Regions from separate parts of the Lentzea flaviverrucosa genome, predicted to be linked through region 1. Evidence: riboswitches for the same ligand, from Rfam matches in the RefSeq annotation. Region 1 holds a riboswitch; each other region holds the start of a gene.
The links. Region 1 has a riboswitch for S-adenosylmethionine ahead of DFR72_RS21345 (aminotransferase class V-fold PLP-dependent enzyme). Riboswitches for the same ligand answer to the same signal wherever they lie in the genome.

Region 2: linked by a shared signal. The riboswitch ahead of DFR72_RS15380 (methionine ABC transporter ATP-binding protein) and the one ahead of DFR72_RS21345 (aminotransferase class V-fold PLP-dependent enzyme) in region 1 are both predicted to bind S-adenosylmethionine.
Region 3: linked by a shared signal. The riboswitch ahead of thrC (threonine synthase) and the one ahead of DFR72_RS21345 (aminotransferase class V-fold PLP-dependent enzyme) in region 1 are both predicted to bind S-adenosylmethionine.

Annotation. Positions count from the first base shown of each region.
Region 1 covers NZ_QQAU01000006.1:334,866-342,235, reverse strand. The annotation lists gene ileS (isoleucine--tRNA ligase) at 1-899, shown strand, start outside; gene DFR72_RS21370 (hypothetical protein) at 974-1,927, shown strand; gene DFR72_RS21365 (hypothetical protein) at 1,909-2,364, opposite strand; gene DFR72_RS21360 (TetR/AcrR family transcriptional regulator) at 2,424-2,990, shown strand; gene DFR72_RS21355 (M28 family metallopeptidase) at 2,963-3,898, opposite strand; gene DFR72_RS21350 (potassium/proton antiporter) at 4,022-5,500, shown strand; SAM riboswitch class IV at 5,574-5,688, shown strand; gene DFR72_RS21345 (aminotransferase class V-fold PLP-dependent enzyme) at 5,726-7,057, shown strand; gene lspA (signal peptidase II) at 7,081-7,370, shown strand, end outside.
Region 2 covers NZ_QQAU01000004.1:364,664-372,033, reverse strand. The annotation lists gene metG (methionine--tRNA ligase) at 1-1,419, shown strand, start outside; gene DFR72_RS15395 (TatD family hydrolase) at 1,419-2,240, shown strand; gene DFR72_RS47505 (resuscitation-promoting factor) at 2,543-3,952, shown strand; gene rsmA (16S rRNA (adenine(1518)-N(6)/adenine(1519)-N(6))-dimethyltransferase RsmA) at 4,546-5,376, shown strand; SAM riboswitch class I at 5,465-5,558, shown strand; gene DFR72_RS15380 (methionine ABC transporter ATP-binding protein) at 5,781-6,779, shown strand; gene DFR72_RS15375 (methionine ABC transporter permease) at 6,776-7,370, shown strand, end outside.
Region 3 covers NZ_QQAU01000016.1:5,410-12,779, forward strand. The annotation lists gene DFR72_RS36670 (glycoside hydrolase family 3 N-terminal domain-containing protein) at 1-1,830, shown strand, start outside; gene rpsT (30S ribosomal protein S20) at 1,956-2,222, shown strand; gene DFR72_RS36680 (class I SAM-dependent methyltransferase) at 2,321-3,130, shown strand; gene holA (DNA polymerase III subunit delta) at 3,141-4,118, opposite strand; SAM riboswitch class I at 4,197-4,340, shown strand; gene thrC (threonine synthase) at 4,352-5,608, shown strand; gene DFR72_RS45975 (hypothetical protein) at 5,689-6,144, opposite strand; gene DFR72_RS36705 (helix-turn-helix domain-containing protein) at 6,500-7,114, shown strand; gene DFR72_RS36710 (DUF2637 domain-containing protein) at 7,081-7,370, shown strand, end outside.

The DNA.
Region 1 (7,370 bases):
GGCGGTCGCGGCAGCGGTTCTGGGACGGCGAGCAGGACGCGATCGACACCCTGCACACCGTGCTGGAGGTCGTCACGCGCGTCACGGCGCCGTTGCTGCCGTACACGTCCGAGGTCGTGTGGCGCGGGCTGACCGGTGGCCGTTCGGTGCACCTGACGGACTTCCCGTCGGTGTCGGACCTGCCCGCGGACGACGCGCTGGTCGCGGCGATGGACGAGGTGCGCGACGTCTGCTCGACGGCGTTGTCGCTGCGCAAGGCGAACAAGCTGCGCGTGCGGCTTCCGCTGGCGCGCCTGACGGTGGCGTCCCCGGTGGCGGGCTCGCTGGAGGACTTCGCCGGCATCGTCCGCGACGAGGTCAACGTCAAGGAGGTGTCGCTGTCCACGGACGTCGACGCCTACGGGCAGTTCCAGCTGGTCGTCAACGCGCGGGCGGCCGGGCCGCGACTCGGGCCGAACGTGCAGAAGGTCATCAAGGCCGTCAAGGCCGGCGACTGGTCCGAGGTCGGCGGCAGGATCGTCGCCGCCGGTGTCGAGCTGTTCGAGGGTGAGTACGAACAGCGACTGGTGGCAACGGATCCGGCCGCGACGTCCGCTCTGCCCGGTGGTGCCGGTGTCGTCGTGCTCGACACGGTGGTGTCGCCGGAACTGGAGGCCGAGGGTGTCGCGCGCGACCTGGTGCGCGTGGTGCAGCAGGCCCGCAAGGACGCCCAGCTCGACGTGTCCGACCGGATCACGCTGACGCTGGAGCTTCCCGAGGCGGTGCGCGCCGCGGTGGAGCCGCACCTGGCGTTCGTCCAGGCGGAGACGCTGACGACGTCGGTGGTGTTCGGCGAGGGCACGTCCGAGGGCACCGTCGGTGACGGCGCCAAGGTGAAGGTCGCTGTCGCGAAGGCGTGATCGATACGTGAGCGCTCGTCCCTAGCGTCGCCATCGCCTGAGAGGGGGCGATGGTGAAGGTCAGAGGACTTGTGTTGAGCGCGGCGTTCCTGGCGGCGTGTGTGGTGGGTTCGCCCACCGCGTACGCCGCCGCTGCGTGTGAGTGGGTCACGACGGACCTGCCCGTGCCGGCCGGTGTCACGTTCAACGACGTGCACGCGGGGTCGGACAACGGTGAGTGGGTGCTCGGGCAGGGGTATGACGCCGCGTACGTCGCCGGGACGTTCGTCTGGCACAACGGAGTGCCGACGGGCGAGTTCATCCCGCAGGCAAGGGTCGGCGATGTCAACAACTACGGCGTGCTCATGAGCAACGCCAACGACGCCGCGTACCGGATCAAGGACGGTGTCCGGGAGCGGCTGGAACCCGCGCCCGAAAGCAGCAGCCGGTCGTGGGGTGAGCACATCAACAACGCTGGGGACGTCGCCGGGTTGTCGGGCTACATGAGCATGTACGGACCAGTGCTGGTGTGGCCGGCTGGATCGACGACGCCGCGGGAGTTGCCGAACACCCGTAACGGCCTCGTCCGCATCGTGAAGGGCATCGACGACGCCGGCAACGTGGTCGCCCTTGAGATGGGGCCCGTGAACCAGCATTTCAGCCACGTCTGGGACCGTGACGGGCGCCAGACGAGGCTGGAGACGCTACCCGGCGACTACTCGGCCGACGTGGAGTTCATTCGCGACGGCCGAATCTTCGGCAAGTCGGTGCCACAGGACTGGCAGCAGCCCAGCACGGTCGTCGAGTGGGGGATGGACGGCAAGGTCGTGCGTACGTTCCCCGAGATCTACAACCCGCTGGACGTGGACGCTTCCGGTCACGTCCTCGGCCAGGTGTCCAACTCCCGCAACGCGGTCTGGCGCGGGCCTGGGCAGCTCGACACCCCACCCGGCCTGCAGGGAGTCCTGATGGCGGAGAACGGTGACGTGTACGGCACCGAGTCGGACGAGAACTTCAAGTCCAGGCCGCGTCACGCGCGCTGTGGCTGACGCTTCGGGGTGAACAGGCGCCGCACCTGGCGCACGTACCACGACCAGCGGGCCGGGGACTTCGGTTCCCGGCCCGCTGCTCGTTCGCAGACGTCGAACAGGTCCTCGAGGCACGCGTCGTGCAGCCACCTGATCGCCAGTGCCCAGCGCAGCCGGTCGACGAGGCCGAACCGGCCGATCAGCTCGTGCCGCAGCACCGTGCCGGACGCCGAGAGCGTGTGGCTGCCCGACATGCCGGTGAACTCGAAGGTGATCGACTCACCGGGCACGAACTCCGTGCAGCGGTAGCGGATCGGGCCGTGCCCGCCGTCGGCGCCGACTCCCAGCGGCCGGTCGAACTCCTGCTTGCCCCACGTGGGAGGCCAGAGCTCCTGGATGCGCTCGACGAACGGGCCGGCGGGCACGCCGAGGTCGCGGGTGTGCACGTTCTTGATCATGTGAATCCCCCTCCATACGCTTGCGTATGTTCCTGGAACGTACGCTAGCGTATGGAAGCGTGGCGCGGAGGAACCAGGACGACTGGACTGAGATAGCGCTGAGAGCGCTGGCCGAAGGCGGGCTGCAGGCCGTCGCGATCGAGCCGCTGGCGGCGCGGGCCGGAGCCACGAAGGGCAGCGTCTACCACCACTTCCCGAACCGCGAGGCGCTGCTGAAGGCGACCGTCGAGCGGTGGGAGCGGGAGCACACCGAGAAGGTCATCGAACTGGTCGAGTCCGGGAGGACGCCGCGCGAGAAGCTCAGGACGCTGTTCACCGTGGTGCTCGACCAGACCCGCAAGGGTTCGGTGGAGATGGCGTTGCAGGCGGGCGCGGGCAACGAGGTGATCGCGCCGGTCCTCCAGCGCGTCACCGAGAAGCGGATCGGCTACCTGACCGAGTTGTTCGGGCAGCTCGGGTTCGGCGAGGCCCAGGCGAGGAAGCGCGCGTTGATCGCGTTCAGCCTCTACCTGGGCCAGGCGCAGATGTGGACGACCCTGCCCGGCCTCGTCGAACCGGTGCTCGACGAGGCCGTGCAGGTGCTCACGCAGAGATCAGATCAGGCCGCGGTCGCCCACAACGCGTAGGCGATCACGTCCGCGTTGCGGTCGAGAGCCGTCACGTTGACGTTGGCCGTGGTGTCGCAGGAGCGGTGGTAGCAGCGGTCGTAGGCCTGGCCGGCCGTGCCGCCCCACTTCCGCGCCTGTGCCGTGGTCTTGGTCTGCTCGGCGCCGGTGAAGGTGCCGCCGGTCGCGATGTCCGCATCGGCGAACGCCGCGTGGTCGGAGCGGCCGCCGACCTTGGTCAGCTCGGTCTGGACGCCGATCGAGGTGAAGCCCGCCTGCAGCCGCTGCTGCAACGCCACCGAACCGGGGGGCTGGTTGTCGGCGCCGTCGTAGACGAAGTAGCCCGGGTTCGGCGAACCGGTCATGTCGAAGTTCAGGTACGCCTTGATCCTCGACTTCTCGGTGGCGGACAGGGACCTCACGTAGGCCGTCGAGCCGCGCAGCCCGAGTTCCTCCGCGCCCCACCAGCCGAACCGCACGTGCTTGGTGGGCTGGAAGTTCGTCGCCTTCATCTGGAGGGCGACCTCCAGGATCGACGCGGAACCCGTGCCGTTGTCGTTGATGCCGGGGCCCGCCGTGACGCTATCGAGGTGGCCGCCCAGCATGACGACGTTGTTCAGGTCGCCGCCGGGGTAGTCCGCGATCAGGTTGTAGCCGGTGGCGCCGCCGTAGGTGAACGACTGGACGCGCGTCGTGAAACCGGCCGCGTCGAGCTTGCTCTTCACCCAGTTGATCGAGGCCAGGTACCCCGGTCGTCCGTGTGCGCGGTTGCCGCCGTTGGCGTTGGCGATCGACTGGAACTGGTTCAGGTGTGCTTGGACGTTCGCGACGTTGATGTTCGGTGCGGCGAGAGCCGCGGGGGCCGCCGCTTGCGCGGTGGTCGCTCCGGTCACCATCAAGGCGGCCGCCAGCGCGATCAGGATCCTCATGGTTCAACTCCGTGCAGGGGTTGGGGATTGAGCCACTGATCAACATGCTCCTCCGTGCATGAGCCCGGTAGAGGCGATCGTCGGATTCGTCGGAATCGGTGGTGATCAACCAGAATGGTCCAGGTGGGTGACGTCACGGTCGTTCTGGGCATCGGCGCGGCCGTACTGCTGATCTCCGTGATCGCGGTGCGGGTGTCGACTCGGCTCGGGCTGCCCTCACTCCTGCTCTACCTCGGCATCGGCGTGCTCCTCGGCGAGTCCGTCGTCGGCATCAAGTTCGACGACGCCGACCTCACCCAGTCACTCGGCATCGCGGCGCTGGTGCTGATCCTGACCGAGGGCGGCATCACCACCCGCTGGAGCGCGGTGAAGTCCTCGCTGTCGCTGGGCATCGCACTGTCCACAGTGGCCGTCGCGGTGAGCGTGGCGGTGACCGGAACGGCGTTGCACTTCCTGCTGGGCCTCGACTGGCGGATGGCGCTGCTGTGGGGCGCGGTGCTGTCGTCCACCGACGCGGCCGCCGTCTTCAGCGTCCTGCGCTCGCTGGGCGTCGGCGCCCGGCTCACCGGCGCGCTCGAACTGGAGTCCGGTCTCAACGACGCGCCGGTCTACATCGCCGTGGTGCTGCTGGCCTCCTCGGACCAGATCTCCTGGACCGCGCCGCTGCTGGTGATCTACGAACTGGGCGCGGGAGCGGTCATCGGCGTGGCCCTCGGCTATCTCGGCGGGGCCGGGCTCAGACGCGCGGCGCTGCCCTCCACCGGCCTGTACCCGCTCGCCACGGTGGCGGTCTGCGTGATGGCCTACACGGCCGGCGATGTCGCGCACGCCTCCGGATTCCTCGCCACGTACGTCGCCGCGCTGGTCCTCGGCAACGCCCGCCTGCCGCACCGCGCCGACACCCTCTCGTTCGCCGAAGGCCTCGGCTGGCTCGCCCAGATCGGCCTCTTCGTGCTGCTCGGTCTCTACGCCTCGCCGTCGCGCCTGCTCGACGTGCTGTTCCCCGCGCTGGTCGCCGGCGTGGTGCTGACGTTCGTGGGCCGGCCGCTGTCGGTGTTCCTCGCCTCGCTGCCGTTCAAGGTGCCGTGGCGGGAACAGGTCTTCCTGTCCTGGTCAGGGCTGCGCGGCGCGGTGCCGATCGTGTTCGCGCTGATCCCGTTGATCCAGGGGGTCGAGGGCGCGCGCGCACTGGTCGACGTGGTGTTCGTGCTGGTCATCGTGCTGACGGTGGTGCAGGGCACGACGCTGCCGTTCCTCGCCCGGCGTCTCGGGCTGGTGAAGACGGGGGAGGCGCAGGAGGTCCAGGTCGACTCCTCGCCGCTCGACGAGCTGGGCGCCGAACTGCTGCAGGTGCACATCCAGCGCGGGTCGAAGCTGCACGGCGTCTACATGACCGAACTGCGGCTACCGACCGGAGCCACGGTCAGCCTCGTGGTGCGCTCGGGGAAGAGTTTCACGCCACAGCCGACGACGAGGCTGCAGACGGACGACCAGTTGCTCATCGTCACCACCGAGGAAGCGCGCGATGCCGCTGAGCGGCGCGTACGTGCCGTCGACCGCGCCGGTCGCTACGCACGGTGGAAGGGGGAGACCGGCGATTAGTCGGTCTCCGAGGCTTCTCACGATGTGAATCGGGTGTCGACGGGAGGATCACCCTCCGCTAACGTCGTCGGCAGGTCATGAGAGCCAGCGTCAAGCCCAAGCTTGCTGGCCGGCAACCCTCCAACCGCGGTGGGGTGCCCTTGGTGAGGACCTGGTCCGGCGCGTGGGGCGCCGGTCAAGCGCGGGCCTTCGCTGGGCGGGGCCCCTGGCCTCGGAGGCAGCTCGATGACGCTCGCGATCACCCCTGGAACCACCACTTCCGTTCCGGCTGTCGTCGGCTCCGACCTGCGCGTTCCCCTGGTCACCGGAGAGCGCGTCACCTACGCCAACCTCGACCACGCGGCGTCGGCCCCCTGTCTGCAGGAGGTCCGCGACGCCGTCGACGAGCTGCTGCCCTGGTACGCCAGCGTGCACCGCGGCGCCGGGTTCGCCTCGCAGGTCTCGACGCGCGTCTACGAGCAGGCCCGCGACCGCATCCGCAGGTTCGTCGGGGCGCATTCCTCCGACGCCGTCGTCTTCACCCGCAACACCACGGACTCGCTGAACCTGTTGGCGCGCAGCGTTCCCAAGAACACCGCCGTCGTGCTGTTCGACAGCGAGCACCACGCGGCGCTGCTGCCGTGGCGCGGTCCCAACGTTCAGCGCGTTCCCGCTCCGTCTTCGTCTGGTGCTGCGGTAGTCGCACTGGACCGGGCTCTGGCCGCCGCCCCGGTCGGCCCTCGGCTCGTGATCGTCACCGGGGCGTCCAACGTCACGGGGGAGCTGTGGCCGGTCGCCGAGCTCGCGAAGGTCGCCCGCCGCCACGGCGCGCGCATCGCGCTCGACGCCGCGCAGCTCGCCCCGCACCGCCCGATCAACGTGCGTGAGCTGGGCGTCGACTACATCGCGTTCTCCGGCCACAAGATCTACGCGCCCTTCGGCGCCGGCGTGCTGGTCGGCCGCGCGGACTGGCTGCAGCAGGCCCAGCCGTACCTCGTGGGCGGCGGCGCGACGTCCAAGGTGACCGACCACGGCGACCGCCTCGGCGTGGCCTGGTCCGCGGTGCCCGAGCGGCACGAGGCCGGCAGCCCGAACGTCGTCGGCGTGCACGCGCTGGCCGCGGCCTGCGAGATCCTGTCGCGGCACTGGGAGCAGACCGTCGCGCACGAGCAGGAACTGCTGACGCGCCTGCAGAACGGCCTGCGCGCCATCCCCGGCTTCCGCGAGCTCGCGATCCTGGCCGACGCGGACAAGGTCGGCGTCGTGAGCTTCACGATCTCCGGCTTCGACGCGGGCTTCCTCGCGGCGGCGCTGTCCGCCGAGTACGGCATCGGCGTGCGCGACGGAGCGTTCTGCGCGCACGTGATCGTGGGGCGCCTGGTCAAGCAGGCCGGATCGCACGAGGAACGTGCCGTGCGCGCGTCGATCGGTCTCGGCACGACGGCCGAGCACGTCGACCGTCTGATCGCGGCGCTGCGCACCCTGGTCACCGAAGGTCCGAAGTGGACCTACGAGCAGCGCGACGGCCGCTGGGTGCCGCAGGACGACAACCGAACCCTGCCGCCGTTCCTCGCGTAGTCCCTGTAGTGGACAATGACGTGGTGAGTGACGAGTCCAAGGCCGAGGAGAAAGCCTCCGGGGAGGTCGCTGACGGGTCGGCGAAAGAGCAGGTCAGCGATCCTGAGACGGTCGCGACGCCCGTGCTGACGCCGGTCGCCGAAAAAGAGACCCCGAAGTCTCCTGCGGAGTCCCCCGCGAAGGCGGAGGACGACGACGAGTTCTCCATCGCCGGTTCGATCTCCGGCTCGCTGCCGGAACCGAGGACGAAGATCCTCGCGGTCCTGGCAGCCGGCGTGCTGGCCCTCGACGTGCTCACCAAGGTCGTGTCCGT
Region 2 (7,370 bases), on a different contig from region 1:
GCCATCAGCCCGTCGACCGGTCGTACGCTGCCCGACCGCTACATCGAGGGCACCTGCCCGATCTGCGGTTACGAGGGCGCGCGCGGCGACCAGTGCGACAACTGCGGCAACCAGCTCGACCCGTCGGAACTGATCAACCCGCGTTCCAAGATCAACGGCGAGACGCCGAAGTTCGTCGAGACCGAGCACCTGTTCCTCGACCTGTCCGCGTTCATCGACTCGCTGGGCAGCTGGATGGGCACGCGGTCGGACTGGCGTCCGAACGTGCTCAAGTTCTCGCAGAACCTGATCAAGGACCTGCGGCCGCGCGCCATCACCCGCGACCTCGACTGGGGTGTGCCGATCCCGCTCGACGGGTGGAGCGACCAGCCGATGAAGCGGTTCTACGTGTGGTTCGACGCCGTGATCGGGTACCTGAGCGCGTCCGTCGAGTGGGCGCGGCGCACCGGCGACCCCGACGCCTGGAAGGAGTTCTGGACGGGCGACGCCCAGGGCTACTACTTCATGGGCAAGGACAACATCGTCTTCCACTCGCTCATCTGGCCGTCGCTGCTGCTCGGGCAGAACGGCGCGGGCGACAAGGGCGGCGAGCCCGGCCGGTTCGGCACGCTGAACCTGCCGACCGAGGTCGTGTCGTCGGAGTACCTGACGATGAGCGGCTCGAAGTTCTCGACGTCGCGGGGCACCGTGATCTACGTCGGCGACTTCCTTAAGGAGTTCGGGCCGGACGCGCTGCGGTACTTCATCTCCGTCGCGGGTCCCGAGAACCAGGACACCGACTTCACCTGGGAGGAGTTCGTCCGCCGGACGAACTTCGAGCTGGCGAACGAGTGGGGCAACCTGGTCAACCGCTCGATCTCGATGGCGCACAAGAACGTCGGCGCCATTCCGAAGGCCACGGCGCTGACGCCTGCCGACCACGAGCTGCTCGCGCAGTCCAAGGCGGCGTTCGACACGGTCGGCGCGCACCTGCGCCGTTCGCGGTTCAAGCAGGCCTCCGGCGAGGCCATGCGCGTGATCTCGCTGGCGAACAAGTACCTGTCCGACCAGGAGCCGTGGAAGCTCAAGGACGACCTGGACCGCCGCGACTCGGTGCTGCACACGGCACTGCAGGTCGTGCAGGACGCGAACACGCTCATGACGCCGTTCCTGCCGCACTCAGCACAAAAGGTGCACGAGGCGTTGGGCGGCACGGGCGTGTGGGCCGCACAGCCGGAGATGACCGAGGTCGACGACCTGGACATCCCCGACCGTTCGTACCCGGTGCTGACCGGTGACTACGCCGGTGAGCAGGCCAAGTGGGAGTCCACGCCGCTCGAGGTCGGCCGGCCGCTGCAGAAGCCGTCGCCGCTGTTCACGAAGCTGGACGCGAAGCTGGGCGAGGTCGGGCCCGAGTGGGCTCCGATCGTGACCGAGTAGTGACGGACAAGCGTGAACGACCGCCGGTGCCGGAAGCTCTTCCGGCACCGGTGATCGACGCCCACACCCATCTCGACGCGTGCGGTGCCGTCGATGCCGCCGACGTGGCGGTCCTGCTCGATCGGGCAGAGGCCGCCGGCGTCTCGCACGTGATCACCGTGGCGGACGACCTGAAGGCCGCGCAGTGGGCCGCCGGAGCGTCCACTTGGGACTCGCGGGTCTACGCCGCGGTCGCCGTGCACCCGACGCGCACCTCTTCGTTCGGTGACGAGGAGAAGGCCGAACTGGAGCGGCTGGCCGTTCTGCCCCGCGTGGTCGCGATCGGCGAGACCGGTCTGGACTACTACTGGGACTACTCGCCACCGGCCGCCCAGCACGAGGCTTTCCGTTGGCACATCGACCTTTCCAAGCGCGTCGGGAAGCCGTTGATGATCCACGACAGGGACGCGCACGAGGACATCCTCAAGATCCTCGACTCCGAGGGCGCACCGTCCACTGTGGTCTTCCACTGCTTCTCCGGCGACGCGGACTTCGCCCGGCGGTGCGTCGACGCGGGGTACGTGCTGTCGTTCGCGGGCCCGGTGACGTTCAAGAACGCCCGTGCGCTGCGGGAAGCGGCGGCGCTCGTGCCGCAAGATCAGCTCCTGGTCGAGACGGACGCACCGTTCCTGACGCCCCATCCGTATCGTGGGCGTCCAAATGAACCCTATTGTGTGAATTACACAGTTCGCGATCTCGCTACGTTGCGTGGCGAAGATCTTTCTGAACTCTGCGTCGCCGTCACCCGTACTGCTCAACGAGTGTTCGGGCTGGACCACTGAAATGCGACTTAGAGCGAACGGAGTACAGGGTTCCTACCTCCATGGGGTGACTGAGGTCACAACATTGGCGGGGGTGTTTGCGCAACGTCGGCTACCCCGTTACTGTCCCGTGACCGTGCCACCTGAGTCGACCTTGTCGGTTCGGAGCACGCCCGCAGTCGGGGCGGGACCGAAGCCAGAAGCGCGAAGAAGCGAGACCACGTAGGAGGAGTTGCCGGGAACCTTCGAGCTCCAACTCGAATGATCTTGTCAACGCCAACTGTGCGGTGGCCTCACAGCTTCCGCAATGGAGGTATCGACCCTTGTCTGGTAGCGACAGAGCTGCTGCTCCGTACGACTTCAACGACGACACCGACTGGTTCACGCCGGTCGGCGGCACGACCGTTGACGTCGTCGACCCCCACCCGAGCTTCCCCGCCGGTGCGCTGACCATCACGCCCGCGGACGTGCTCGAGGTGCTCGGCCCGGACGCCGACGACCTGCTCGCCTCGGCCAACGTCGACGTCGACGAGCTGATCCGTCTCATCAACGCCGAGACGACGATCATGCCGCCGCTCGTCCTCCCGTCGGAGGAAGAGGAGCGCAACGACCCGCAGGTCCTCGTCACGGCCGCCTCGACGTGGAAGCGCCGCTTCCTCAAGGGCACCGTCGCCGCGGTCCTGGTGTCGATCTCCGGTGGCGGCGTGACCGCCATGGCGATGGACAAGTCGCTGACCGTCGAGGTCGACGGCGCGATGCAGACCGTCCACTCCTACGAGGGCACGGTCGGCGAGGTCCTGGCGGAGGAGGGCATCGTCGTCGGTGAGCACGACGCCCTGTCCCCGTCGCTGAACGCCCCGATCTCCGACGGCGGCAAGATCAGCCTCGACCGCGGCCGCCTGCTCAAGATGAGCATCGACGGCCAGGCCCGCGAGGACTGGGTCCGCTCGGTCACCGTCGAGGAGGCCGCCAAGCAGCTCGGCGTGCCGCTCGAGGGCGCCTGGATGTCGATGCCCGGCTCGCACGACGTGCCGCTCGAAGGCATGAGCGTCGAGGTCAAGACCCTCAAGAACGTCAAGGTCTTCGACGGCGCGAACCCGGTCCGCGAGGTCAAGACGACCGCGCTCACCGTCGACGAGCTGCTCAAGGGCGAGAACCTCACCCTCGGCCCGGAGGACGCGGTCGCGTCCGGCATGGACGTGAAGATCGCGACCGGCGCCGAGATCTACATCTCGCGCACCGGCGTCACGGTCATCAACGTGAACGAGCCGGTGGCCCCGCCGGTCGAGAAGACCAACGACCCGAACCTGGCCAGCGGCCAGCAGACCGTCACCGACCCGGGCACGCCGGGCGAGCAGACGTCGACGTACCGCGTGACGGTGAAGAACGGCAAGGAGATCAGCCGCGAGAAGATCGGCGGCAAGATCACCAAGGAGCCGAAGCCCAAGAAGATCACCGTGGGCACCAAGCCGATCCCGGACGGCGAAGTCTGGGATCGCCTCGCCAAGTGCGAGGCAGGCGGCAACTGGGCCATCAACACCGGCAACGGCTACTACGGCGGCCTCCAGTTCTCTGCCAGCACCTGGGCCTCGAACGGCGGCACCGCCTACGCACAGCTGCCGCACCAGGCCACCCGCGAACAGCAGATCGCCACCGCCACGAAGCTGCGCGACCGCGCAGGCGGCACGTACGGCGCATGGCCGGGCTGCCGCGCGAAGCTGGGCCTGCCGTAAACACACACTTTCTCCCCGTCCCCTGACTTGGGCCGCCCTGGTTCCCCACGGGCGGCCTTCGTCGTTGGCGGGGCAGGGGCACGGCGAAATCCAGTGCGCGGGGCAAGGCAAGGCCGGTGGCGAGCGCGGCAGGTGGAGGGTGGCGGGCGCGCGGCAGGCGGGGTGCGGCAGGGAGCGAACGCGCCGCAGTTGAAGTGCGGCACCGTGGACGGGCATGCGGTGGGGGAGATCCTGCAGGCGGATGCCGCATGAAGGCTCGTGCAGAGCGGCGGCGGAGCCGAGCCACCCTGCCGCCCAACGCAAGGGCGGAGCCCGAGGCGTCCCTCCCTGCGCGCAGGGCAACGGCGAAGCCGAGCTGCCCTGCCGCCAATCGCAATGGCGAAGCCGAGGCGTGTGAACCTCTGCGCACTGGTCGAGCGGTGGTGCCCGAATCGCTATCGACGCGCAGCGGCGATGACCGGCACCGGCCCGGTATTGCCCGCCCGGCCACCCTCGCAAGGTGACCGCTCGCACGGCAGGTGACCCACCGGCCCCACCAGCAAGGTCCCAGCCCACCCCTCCACCGCCAAGCCTGCGAGAATGCCCAAGTGAGCCTGCTGGGACCTGCCGAAGTCCGCCGTCTAGCCGCAGAGCTGGACATCCGCCCAACCAAGAAGCTGGGCCAGAACTTCGTGCACGACCCGAACACCGTCCGCAAGATCGTCACCGCGGCCGGCCTGACCCAAGACGACGTAGTCCTGGAGGTAGGCCCAGGCCTGGGCTCCCTGACCCTCGCCCTGCTCCCCAGCGCCAGCCAGGTGGTCGCAGTCGAAATCGACCCGACCCTGGCCCACCGCCTCCCGCAGACGGTCAGCGAGATGGACCCGGAGAACGCCGGCAAGCTCCACGTCGTCCTCATGGACGCCATGAAAGTCACCCAAGAAGACCTGCCGGCGCAACCCACCGCGATCGTCGCGAACCTGCCGTACAACGTGGCGGTCCCGGTCGTGCTGCACCTCCTGGCCGAACTTCCCAGCCTGCAAAAGGGTCTGGTGATGGTGCAGGCGGAGGTGGCGGACCGGATGGCGGCCAAGCCCGGCAACAAGATCTACGGCGTGCCCAGCGTGAAGCTCGCCTGGTACGCCGAGGCGAAGAAGGCAGGGGCGGTCGGCAAGAACGTGTTCTGGCCTGCGCCCAACGTCGACTCCGGGCTGGTTTCCTTCCGGCGTCACGAAAAGCCGTTGTCCACTGTGGATCGGAAGAAGCTCTTCCAGATCGTCGACGCTGCGTTCGCCCAGCGTCGGAAGACGCTGCGGGCCGCGCTCAGGGGCTGGGCCGGCAACCCGGGGAACATCGACGAACTGCTCGAGAAAGCCGGCGTTGATCCCCAGGTTCGGGGAGAGCAGTTGAGCGTGATCGACTTCATCCGGATTGCCGAGGTCTAGGCCGGGGATCCATCGGCCAACAGTGTGATCTGTCGAACGAATCCGGTTTTGGCTTGCGCAACCGAACGTCCGTCCGGTTGACTGCTACTTGCCATCCGGAGCGACTGAGAGACCTGGCTCTACGACGTCGCAGCAACCACCCGCTGGATGCGGGCAGGTGCTAACGCCAGGACCGATGGAGGAGCACCATGGGTACCGTGCGAATGCTGACGCGCCGTCGAGTCATCGACCAGTGCCGTCGCTCGTCTTCTGCATGTCGTCGCCACCTCGTCTAGGGCGCCTTCTAAAAGTCCTCCTGACGCGCACTCAGCCAACGAGTGGCGCACACACCTGAGCAGAACTCTCGACCGCGCACGTCCGTCCACAACGGACTGTGTGCCGTCGCGCGCAGCCGTGGAGCAGACGTGATCACTGTCGAAAACCTCACCAAGTCCTTCCAGGGCATCAGTGCCCTCAACGGCGTGACCCTCGACGTCGAGGCCGGAACCGTGCTCGGCGTGGTCGGCCCGAGCGGCGCCGGCAAGTCGACGCTGGCTCGTTGCGTCGCGCTGCTGGAGCGTCCCGACTCGGGTGCGATCCGCGTCGACGGTACCGACATCACCAGTCTCGACGGGTCGGCCCTCAGGGCCGCTCGCCGGCAGATCGGCGTTGTGCCGCAAGGGGATTCGCTTCTCCGTCAGCGCACGGCGGCCGGCAACATCGCCCTGCCGCTGGAGTCCGCGGGCATCCCCGGGCCGCAGCGCCGCACGAGGGTCGGCGAACTGCTGGACCTCGTCGGGCTCACCGACAAGGCCGCCTCGTACCCCGACCAGCTGTCCGGCGGGCAGCGTCAGCGCATCGCCGTGGCGCGCGCCCTCGCGGCCAACCCCAGCGTTCTCCTCGCCGACGAGCCCACGTCCGCGCTGGACCCGGAGACCACCGGTTCCGTGCTGACCGTGCTCGACCGTGCGCGCGCTGAGCTGGGTGTGACCGTGCTCATCGTCACGCATGACATGGGCGTGGTCCGGAAGATCTGCGACGACGTCGCCGTGCTGGAGCAGGGCCGCGTCGTCGAGCACGGCAAGGTGCTCGACCTGGTCAACGACGTGGCGAGCCGCACGAGCAGTGCGCTGCTGCCCGCCGTCGACCTGAACCCGATCAACGAGAGCAGCTACGACCGCGTCGCGGACGTCGTGCTCGTCGGGTTCGCCGCGGTCGGCGCGTTGCTGCCCGAGGCCGCGCACCGGTTCGGCGTCGAGCTGAACATCGTCGGCGGCGGTCTGACGCGCCTGGGCGAGACCCCGGTCGCACGGTTCCGGCTCGGCCTGAACGGCGAGCGCTCGGACTCCGCCCTGGAGTGGATCGGCGAAGCCGGCGGCTCGGTGCAGAGGTCCTTGAAGGGCCCGCAGGGAGTAGCTGCGTGAGGTCTGCAACACCCTGGTCCGACGTCGTCAGCTTCCTCGTCGAGGCCACCGGCGAGACGCTGTACATGGTCGGCGTCTCGACCGTCATCGCCACCGTTCTCGGAGTTCCCGTAGGTGTCTGGCTGCAGCTCACCGCCAAGGGTGGGTTGCGGCCGAACGCCGCGGTGCACAGGATCCTCAGCTTCGTCACCGACCTGGGCCGCTCGATGCCGTTCATCGTGCTGCTCGTCGCGCTCACGTCGGTCACCCGCCTCCTCGTCGGCGGCTCCATCGGCAGTACGGCGGTCATCGTGCCGCTGGCCGTGGGAGCGATCCCGTTCGTCGGGCGGCTCGTGCAGAACATCCTGTCCGAGGTGCACGTGACCGTGGTCGAGGCCGCGATCACGACCGGCGCCTCGACGTTGAGGATCGTGCGCAGCGTGCTGATCCGCGAGTCGCTGCCCGCACTGATCAACGCCATCGGTGTCACCGTGATCGCCCTGATCGGGTACTCGGCGATGGCCGGCGTGATCGGTGGCGGCGGTCTCGGCGACCTGGCCATCCGCGAGGGCTACCAGCGCTTCAACGACCGGATCCTGTGGAGCACCGTGG
Region 3 (7,370 bases), on a different contig from region 1:
CACAACAACGTCATCTCCGCGACGATGTTCCCGCACCAGATCGGGCTCGGTGCGACGTGGGACCCCGGGCTGCAGGAGAAGATCGGGGTGTCGGCGTCGAAGGCGTTGCGCGCCACCGGTGTCTTCTGGAACTTCGCCCCGGTGTCCGACATCGCGCGGGACACGCGCTGGGGCCGTTACTACGAGACCTACAGCGAGGACCCGTTCCTGTCCGGGCAGCTGGCGGCGGCGAACGTGCGCGGGCAGCAGGCCAGGGTGGACGACACCGCGCAGCTGACCGCGACGGCGAAGCACTTCGCCGGGTACTCGGCGCCGGCGAACGGGCACGACCGCGCGGCGGCGCAGGTCCCGATCAGGCAGCTGCAGGACCTCGTGCTGCCGTCGTTCCAGGCGCAGTTCGACGCGGGCGTGAAGACCGTGATGATCAACTCCGGCTCGCTCAACGGCGTGCCGGTGCACGCGTCGAAGTACATGCTGCAGACGCAGCTGCGCGACCGCATGGGCTTCAAGGGTGTCGCGGTCTCGGACTGGCAGGACATGAAGTACCTGGTGGACCGGCACAAGGTCGCGCCCGACTACAAGACGGCGATCGCCATGAGCGTCAACGCCGGTGTGGACATGGCGATGGAGCCGTCGAACGCGGCCGAGTTCACGTCGTTGCTGCTGGCGAACGTGCGCGACGGTTCGGTGTCGCGCGGGCGGATCGACCAGGCCGTGCGGCGGGTGCTGAAGCTCAAGTTCGACCTCGGGCTGTTCGAGAAGCCCTACGTCGACCCGGCCAAGGCCGACGGCAACGTGGTGAACGCGGACCGCTCGCTGGCTCGCCAGGCGGCGGCCGAGGGCACCGTGCTGCTGAAGAACGACGGCGTGCTGCCGTTGTCCTCCGCAGCCAAGAAGATCGTCGTGACCGGTGAGACGGCGGACGACGTGCGCCGTCAGCTCGGTGGCTGGACCGTCGAGTGGCAGGGCGTGCCGGACGACTCGCCGTTGCCGCCGACCGCGACCGTGCTGACCGGTGTTCGCGAGGCCGTTCCCGGTGCGTCCGTCGTGCACGCCCCGACTCAGGCCGCGGCGGTGGCCGAGGCGGACGGCGCGGACGCGGTCGTCGTCGTGCTGGGCGAGAAGCCCGGCGCGGAGGGTCCCGCCGACACGGAGAACCCGGTGCTCACGGCCGAGCAGCAGGCGTGGGTGGACGCGGTGCAGGCGACCGGCAAGCCGGTGGTCGTGGTGCTGCTCACCGCTCGTCCGCAGGTGCTCGGTGCGGCGGCCGACGCGAACGCGCTGGTCGCGGGCTGGTTGCCGGGCAGCGAGGGCGGCCGGGCGATCGCCGACGTGCTGTTCGGCGCGGTCAACCCGGGCGGCAAGCTGCCGATCTCGTGGCCGAAGGCGCTGGGCGACCCGACGCTGACCTACGACCAGCTGCCAGGTGCGAACACCTCGGCGGGTGCGAAGTACGACCCGCTCTACGCGTTCGGGCACGGACTGTCGTACACGTCGTTCACGACCTCGGGGACCACGGTGTCCGTCGATCGTCGTGACGGCGTGGTGAAGTTCACGGTGGCGAACACCGGTGCGCGTGCGGGCACCGCGGTGGTGCCGGTCTACGTGCGCCAGCCGGCCTCACCGGTGCTGACCCCGGACGCCCGCCTGGTGGGCTTCACCCGCGTGGAACTCGCTGCGGGGCAGTCGAAGCAGGTCGAGGTGTCGTTCAAGCTCTCGCAGCTGGCCCTGACCGTCGGCGACGTGGACGGTGACGGGCGCCGTGAGGTCGCCCGAGGTGGCTACGAGGCGGTGGTCGGTGCCGAGAAGGCCACCTTCACGGTGCGCTGAGCTGGCCTGATATCCTTCGTCGTCGTGAACGCGCGGCTCTCCGCCGTGGAGGAGACCTGGCCCTTGTGGCCGGTGCCGACATAGCGCGTCACGAACTCCGGTTTCGACAAGAAGGGTGATGTCGCATGGCGAACATCAAGTCCCAGCTCAAGCGGATCAAGACCAACGAGAAGGCTCGCCTTCGCAACAAGTCGGTCAAGTCGTCCCTGAAGACGGCCATCCGCAAGTTCCGCGAGGCTGCCGAGGCCGGTGACAAGGCGAAGGCCCTGGAGCTGCTGCAGGACGCGTCCCGCAAGCTCGACAAGGCCGCCACCAAGGGCGTCATCCACGCCAACCAGGCCGCCAACAAGAAGTCGGCGATGGCCCTGCGCGCGAACTCCCTCGAGGGCTGATCTCGCTCGTAGCGCTTCCAGCTTCTGCAAAGGGCTCCACCTCCTCCGGGAAGTGGAGCCCTTTCGCATGGGGCCTCGGGCACGGTAGGCGTAGGTCCATGGAATCGCTTCCGCGGATCGACTTCTTCGAGCTGCACGACCTCGACGGCACCCCGCCCGTGCTGCGGACCCTGCACACCGAGTCGATCATGACGATCTACCGGCTGACGGACGCCGCGCGCGAGTACTCGCGGCCGCTGGCTCTGGCGTTGCGGTCGGGCGCGGACCACCGGATCGTCGACCTCTGCGCCGGTTCGGGCGGACCGGTGCCGCTGATCCAGCGGCGGCTGCACGCGCAGGGCGTCCACACGCAGGTCACGCTGACGGACCTGGTGCCGAACGTGCCCGCGTTCGAGCGCGTCGCCGCGCGGAACCGACGTCGGCTGCCCGACCCGTGCTGCTCGGTGGACCACGTGCCCACGTCCGTCGACGCCACCGATTGCCGTCTCGAAGGGACGCGGACGATCTACGGCGCCTTCCACCACTTCCCGCCCGCGCTGGCCGCGCGCATGCTGCAGAACGCCGTCGACACCCGGCAGCCGATGGTCGTCGTGGACACCAAGCGGTCGTGGCTCTACGTGCTGGTGTTCCCGTTCTTCCTCACGCTGGCCGTGCTGCTCGCGGCGCCGTTCCAGCGCAACCCCCTGCCGCGGTACCTGCTGCGGCTGGCGCTGACCTACCTCGTGCCGGTGCTGCCGTTCATGATGTTCTTCGACAGCGTCGTGTCGTTCCTGCGCATGTACGGGCGCGCGGAACTGCGGCGGATCGTCGACGGCCTGGACGGCACCGAGTCGTTCGAGTGGACGATCGGCGTCGAACCCGGCTTCACGGGTGCCCAGTACCTGATCGGGATCCCGCGCCAGTCGTGATCTGGCGAGATCAGCGGCGGCTGTGCGCGGCCACGATCCGGAGCACGGCACGCTCCAGCGCGTAGTCGGCGTCGGCCGCCACACCCTTCACGTCGGCGTTGAGCCCGGCGACCACCTGCATCGCGTCGGCGAGACCCGACTGGTCCCAGCCTCGGGACTGTGCCTGCGCCTTCTTGATCTTCCACGGCGGCATGCCGAGCGGCCCGGCCAGGCTGAACGGGTCGGCGCGGCCCACCGCGGACACGCGCGCGACCGTGCGCACCGCGTCCGCCAGCGCGTCCGCGACCAGCACGTGCGGCACGCCGAGCTGCATGGCCCAGCGCAACGCCTCCATGGCGCCCGCCCGGTCACCCACGACGGCCTTCTCCGCGACGGCGAACCCCGTCACCTCGGCCTTGCCCTGGTGGTAGCGGCGGATCTCCTCGACCGTCACCTTGCCGTCGGTGTCGGAGACGAGCTGCGACGAGGCCGCGGCGAGCTCACGCAGGTTCGTGCCGACGGCGTCGATGAGCGTGGCGACGGCCTCGGAGTCGATCTTGCCGCCCGCGCGCCGCACCTCGTTGCGCACGAACGCCTCGCGATCACCCTGCTTGGTGACCTTGGCGCACTCCGTGACCGCGGCGCCGGCCTTCTTCAGCTGCCCGGGCAGGTCCTTGGCCGCCTTGCTGCGACCACCGCCCGTGTGCAGCACGACGAGCGTGACACCGTCCGCGGGCGCCTTGACGTAGGAGAGCACCATGTCGGCGACCTCCTTGCTGATGTCCTGCCCGTTCTGCAGGACGATCACGCGACCCTCCGCGAACAGCGACGGACTCACCAGTTCGGCCAGCTCGGGAGGCGTGAGATCAGTCACCTGGACGCGGGTCAGGTCGGCGGTCGGATCGACCTCCCGTGCCGCCTCGAGAGCCGCCCGAACAGCACGTTCGACCAGCAACTCCTCCTCGCCGACGACGAGGTGCAGTGACTCCGGTGCGCTCACGCTCCGCATCTTCCCACGTCCCGGATCGTGGACGTCTGTGGATGCGCAACGGCCTGTTGCCGTAAGTTGACGGCCACAACTGAACACCGCTCATCCAGAGGGGCAGAGGGAACGGCCCGAAGAAGCCCCGGCAACCGGCGTCAGCGCTATGTGCACACCTGTGCGCACAGCTCCGCGCAGACGATCACGGTGCCAATTCCGACCCGTTCGATTTCGCGGGAAAGATGAGGAGATACCTCGCGATGACTGCTGTCACTGTGCCCACGAGCACGAAGTTCGACCTCGGCCCTGCCCGGGCACTGCTGTGCCGGGAGTGTGGGAACGAAACCCCTCTCGCTCCTGAGTACGCCTGTCTCGAGTGTTTCGGGCCGCTGGAAGTGGCCTACGACTTCGGGAAGATCCGGCGCGAGGACATCGAGGCCGGCCCCAGGTCCATCTGGCGCTACCGCGGCCTCCTCCCCGTTCCGTCCACTGTGGAACAGCACCCGAACACCGATCCCGGCGGCACCCGCCTGGTCGAGGCGCACAACCTCGCCAAGGCCCTGGGCGTCCGCAAGATCTGGGTGAAGGACGACACCGGCAACCCCACGCACTCGTTCAAGGACCGCGTCGTCGGCGTCGCACTCGCCGCCGCCCGCGAACTCGGCTTCAAGGTGCTGGCCTGCCCGTCCACCGGCAACCTGGCGAACGCCGTCGCCGCGGCCGCCGCCCGTGCGGGCTGGAAGTCCGTCGTCCTCGTCCCCTCCAACCTCGAGCGCGCCAAGATCCTCATGAGTGCGGTCTACGACGGCGCCCTGATCGCAGTCGACGGCAACTACGACGACGTGAACCGCCTCGCCCAGGAGCTCGCCGCGGAGAACGAGGACTGGGCGTTCGTGAACGTCAACGTCCGCCCGTACTACGCGGAAGGCTCGAAGACGCTCGGCTACGAGGTCGCCGAGCAGCTCGGCTGGCGCCTGCCCGACCAGATCGTCGTGCCGATCGCGTCCGGCTCGCAGCTCACCAAGGTCGACAAGGCGTTCCGCGAACTCGGCCAGCTCGACCTCGTCGAGGCCACGCCGTACAAGGTGTTCGGCGCGCAGGCCACGGGATGCTCCCCGATCTCCGCCGCGTTCAAGGCGGGCCACGACGTCATCCGCCCGGTCCGCCCGGACACGATCGCCCGCTCGCTGGCGATCGGCGCCCCGGCCGACGGCCCGTACGTCCTCGACGCGGTGCGCCGCACCAACGGCGCCATCGACGACGTCACCGACGAAGAGGTCGTCGAGGGCATCAAGCTGCTCGCCCGCACCGAGGGCATCTTCGCCGAGACCGCCGGCGGCGTGACCGTCGCGACGGCGAAGAAGCTGTTCGAGTCGGGCCAGCTCGACCCCGACGCCGAGACCGTGCTGCTGATCACCGGCGACGGCCTCAAGACCCTCGACGCGCTCGGCGACACGATCGGCCCGCGCGCGACGGTCCCGCCGTCGGCCGAGGCCGTCATCAACGCACTGGGTTAACCACCTCCCTCCGGCTCGGGGACGCACTCGCGTCCCCGAGCCGTTTCACGTCTGAGCAGCGCGGCGCGCGAACCGAAGGCTCACAACGTAATCGCGTCCGTCTTGAGCCAGCCCGTGCGCGGAAACCGTTGCAGGCCCTCCACCACGTGCGGCCCGACCGGTTCCACGGCCGCTCGCCACGCCACGATCCGTTGCGGCCACGGGGCTTCCGCCTTGAGCGCGTTGTAGTGGTAGTCGTGCCAGACGTCCGGTGCGACCCGCAGAGCGTCGTCGAACACGTGCTCCGCGGCGAGGTCGTACGCCTCCTCCGGTGTCGCCGCCTTCGTCGGCGGCAGCACGTGCGTGGTCGTCGCCTTGTACGTGACGGCGCGGGTGCCGTCTTCGAGTGTTTCGCAGATGTAGTAACCGAAATCGGGTTTCAGCTCGTCGTGCGGCCACGGCGTCGCCTTGTAGTTCGTCTGCCACAGCGCCCACGCAAGGCCCGGCGTGCCGCCGGGAAGCGGGTAACGCGCGTTGAACAACCTGACCCAGACCATCTCTTCTCCTTCGTACGATTCGGCTTCCTGGCAACACCGCCAGGTCGCCGTCCTTGTCCGTGCGCAACACCAACGCACCTCCCGTCCGCAACACGTCGATGACGTGTGGACTCGGGTGCCCGTACCTGTTGCCCGCGCCGACGCTCACCAGCGCCACCCGAGGCCGCACGGCCTTCAGGAACGCGGGCAGCGAGTACCGCGATCCATGCTCACGCCGAAACTCAGGTTTCGGGGGCAGGGGCCTCATGAAGCGGCCCCGCCGGGTGCGGTAACACCAACAGCGGGGCCTAGATCGGACGTGGAGGTCCGACGTGCCCTCATTCTGCCGTAGTTCTCGTTCACCGGTGGTGGCCTGGTGAGCATCGAAAGCATCGTCTGGGCGTTGAACGACGCCCCGATCCCCCGCGACCGCCGCGACGCCTCGTCGCTGACGGTCGTGCTGCTGGGCCTCGCGAACCACGCCGATCCGTTCGGCCGCAACGCTTTCCCGTCGCTCGGCACCCTCACCCGCTACACGCGTCTGTCGGAGCGGTCCGTCCGCTACGCGATCCGCGCGCTGGAGGACCTGGGGCTGATCCGCCCCGCTGACCCGGACATCGTCGCCGCCTACGTCAAGCGAGCCGACCGACGCCCGAACGGCTATGACCTCGCGATCGAGCGCCGCGAACCTGTGCACAACTCCAGCGGGGGGCAGACTCTGCCTCCCGCTGACCAGCACGGGGGGCAAGCAGCGCACGAACGAGGGGCAAGCGGCGACGCCACGGGGGGCAAGCATTGCCCCCGAACCGTACTTAATCCTTCCAAGAACCGTCCTTCGCGCGAGCGCGCGCCTGAGGCGCGCTCGCGGCCGGAGTGCGGGCAGTGCGACGCCCGGCCTGGCGACCCGATCAGCGCCCGCGTCGTGTGGCTCGACGCCGACCGCGTTCGCTCGACTCCATGTCCTATCTGCTCTCCGGCGGTGACCCGATGAGCACCGACGCGAAGCGCCTGGAGCGCACAGGCCGGATCATCGCGATGAGCACGTGGGCGATCGCGGCCGTGGTGATGGTCTACGGCGTGCTCACGGTGACGCCATGGCTAGTCGCGGAAGGCATCCCGGAGTGGTCCGCCTGGATGCTCCCGCCCGCCGTCGATGCCGCTCTCGTCCTAGCCCTCGTCGGTGATCGCACGCTCGCCCAGCATGGCCGCACCACTGGGTGGGGCACGACCCTGCGGGCCGTCACCGG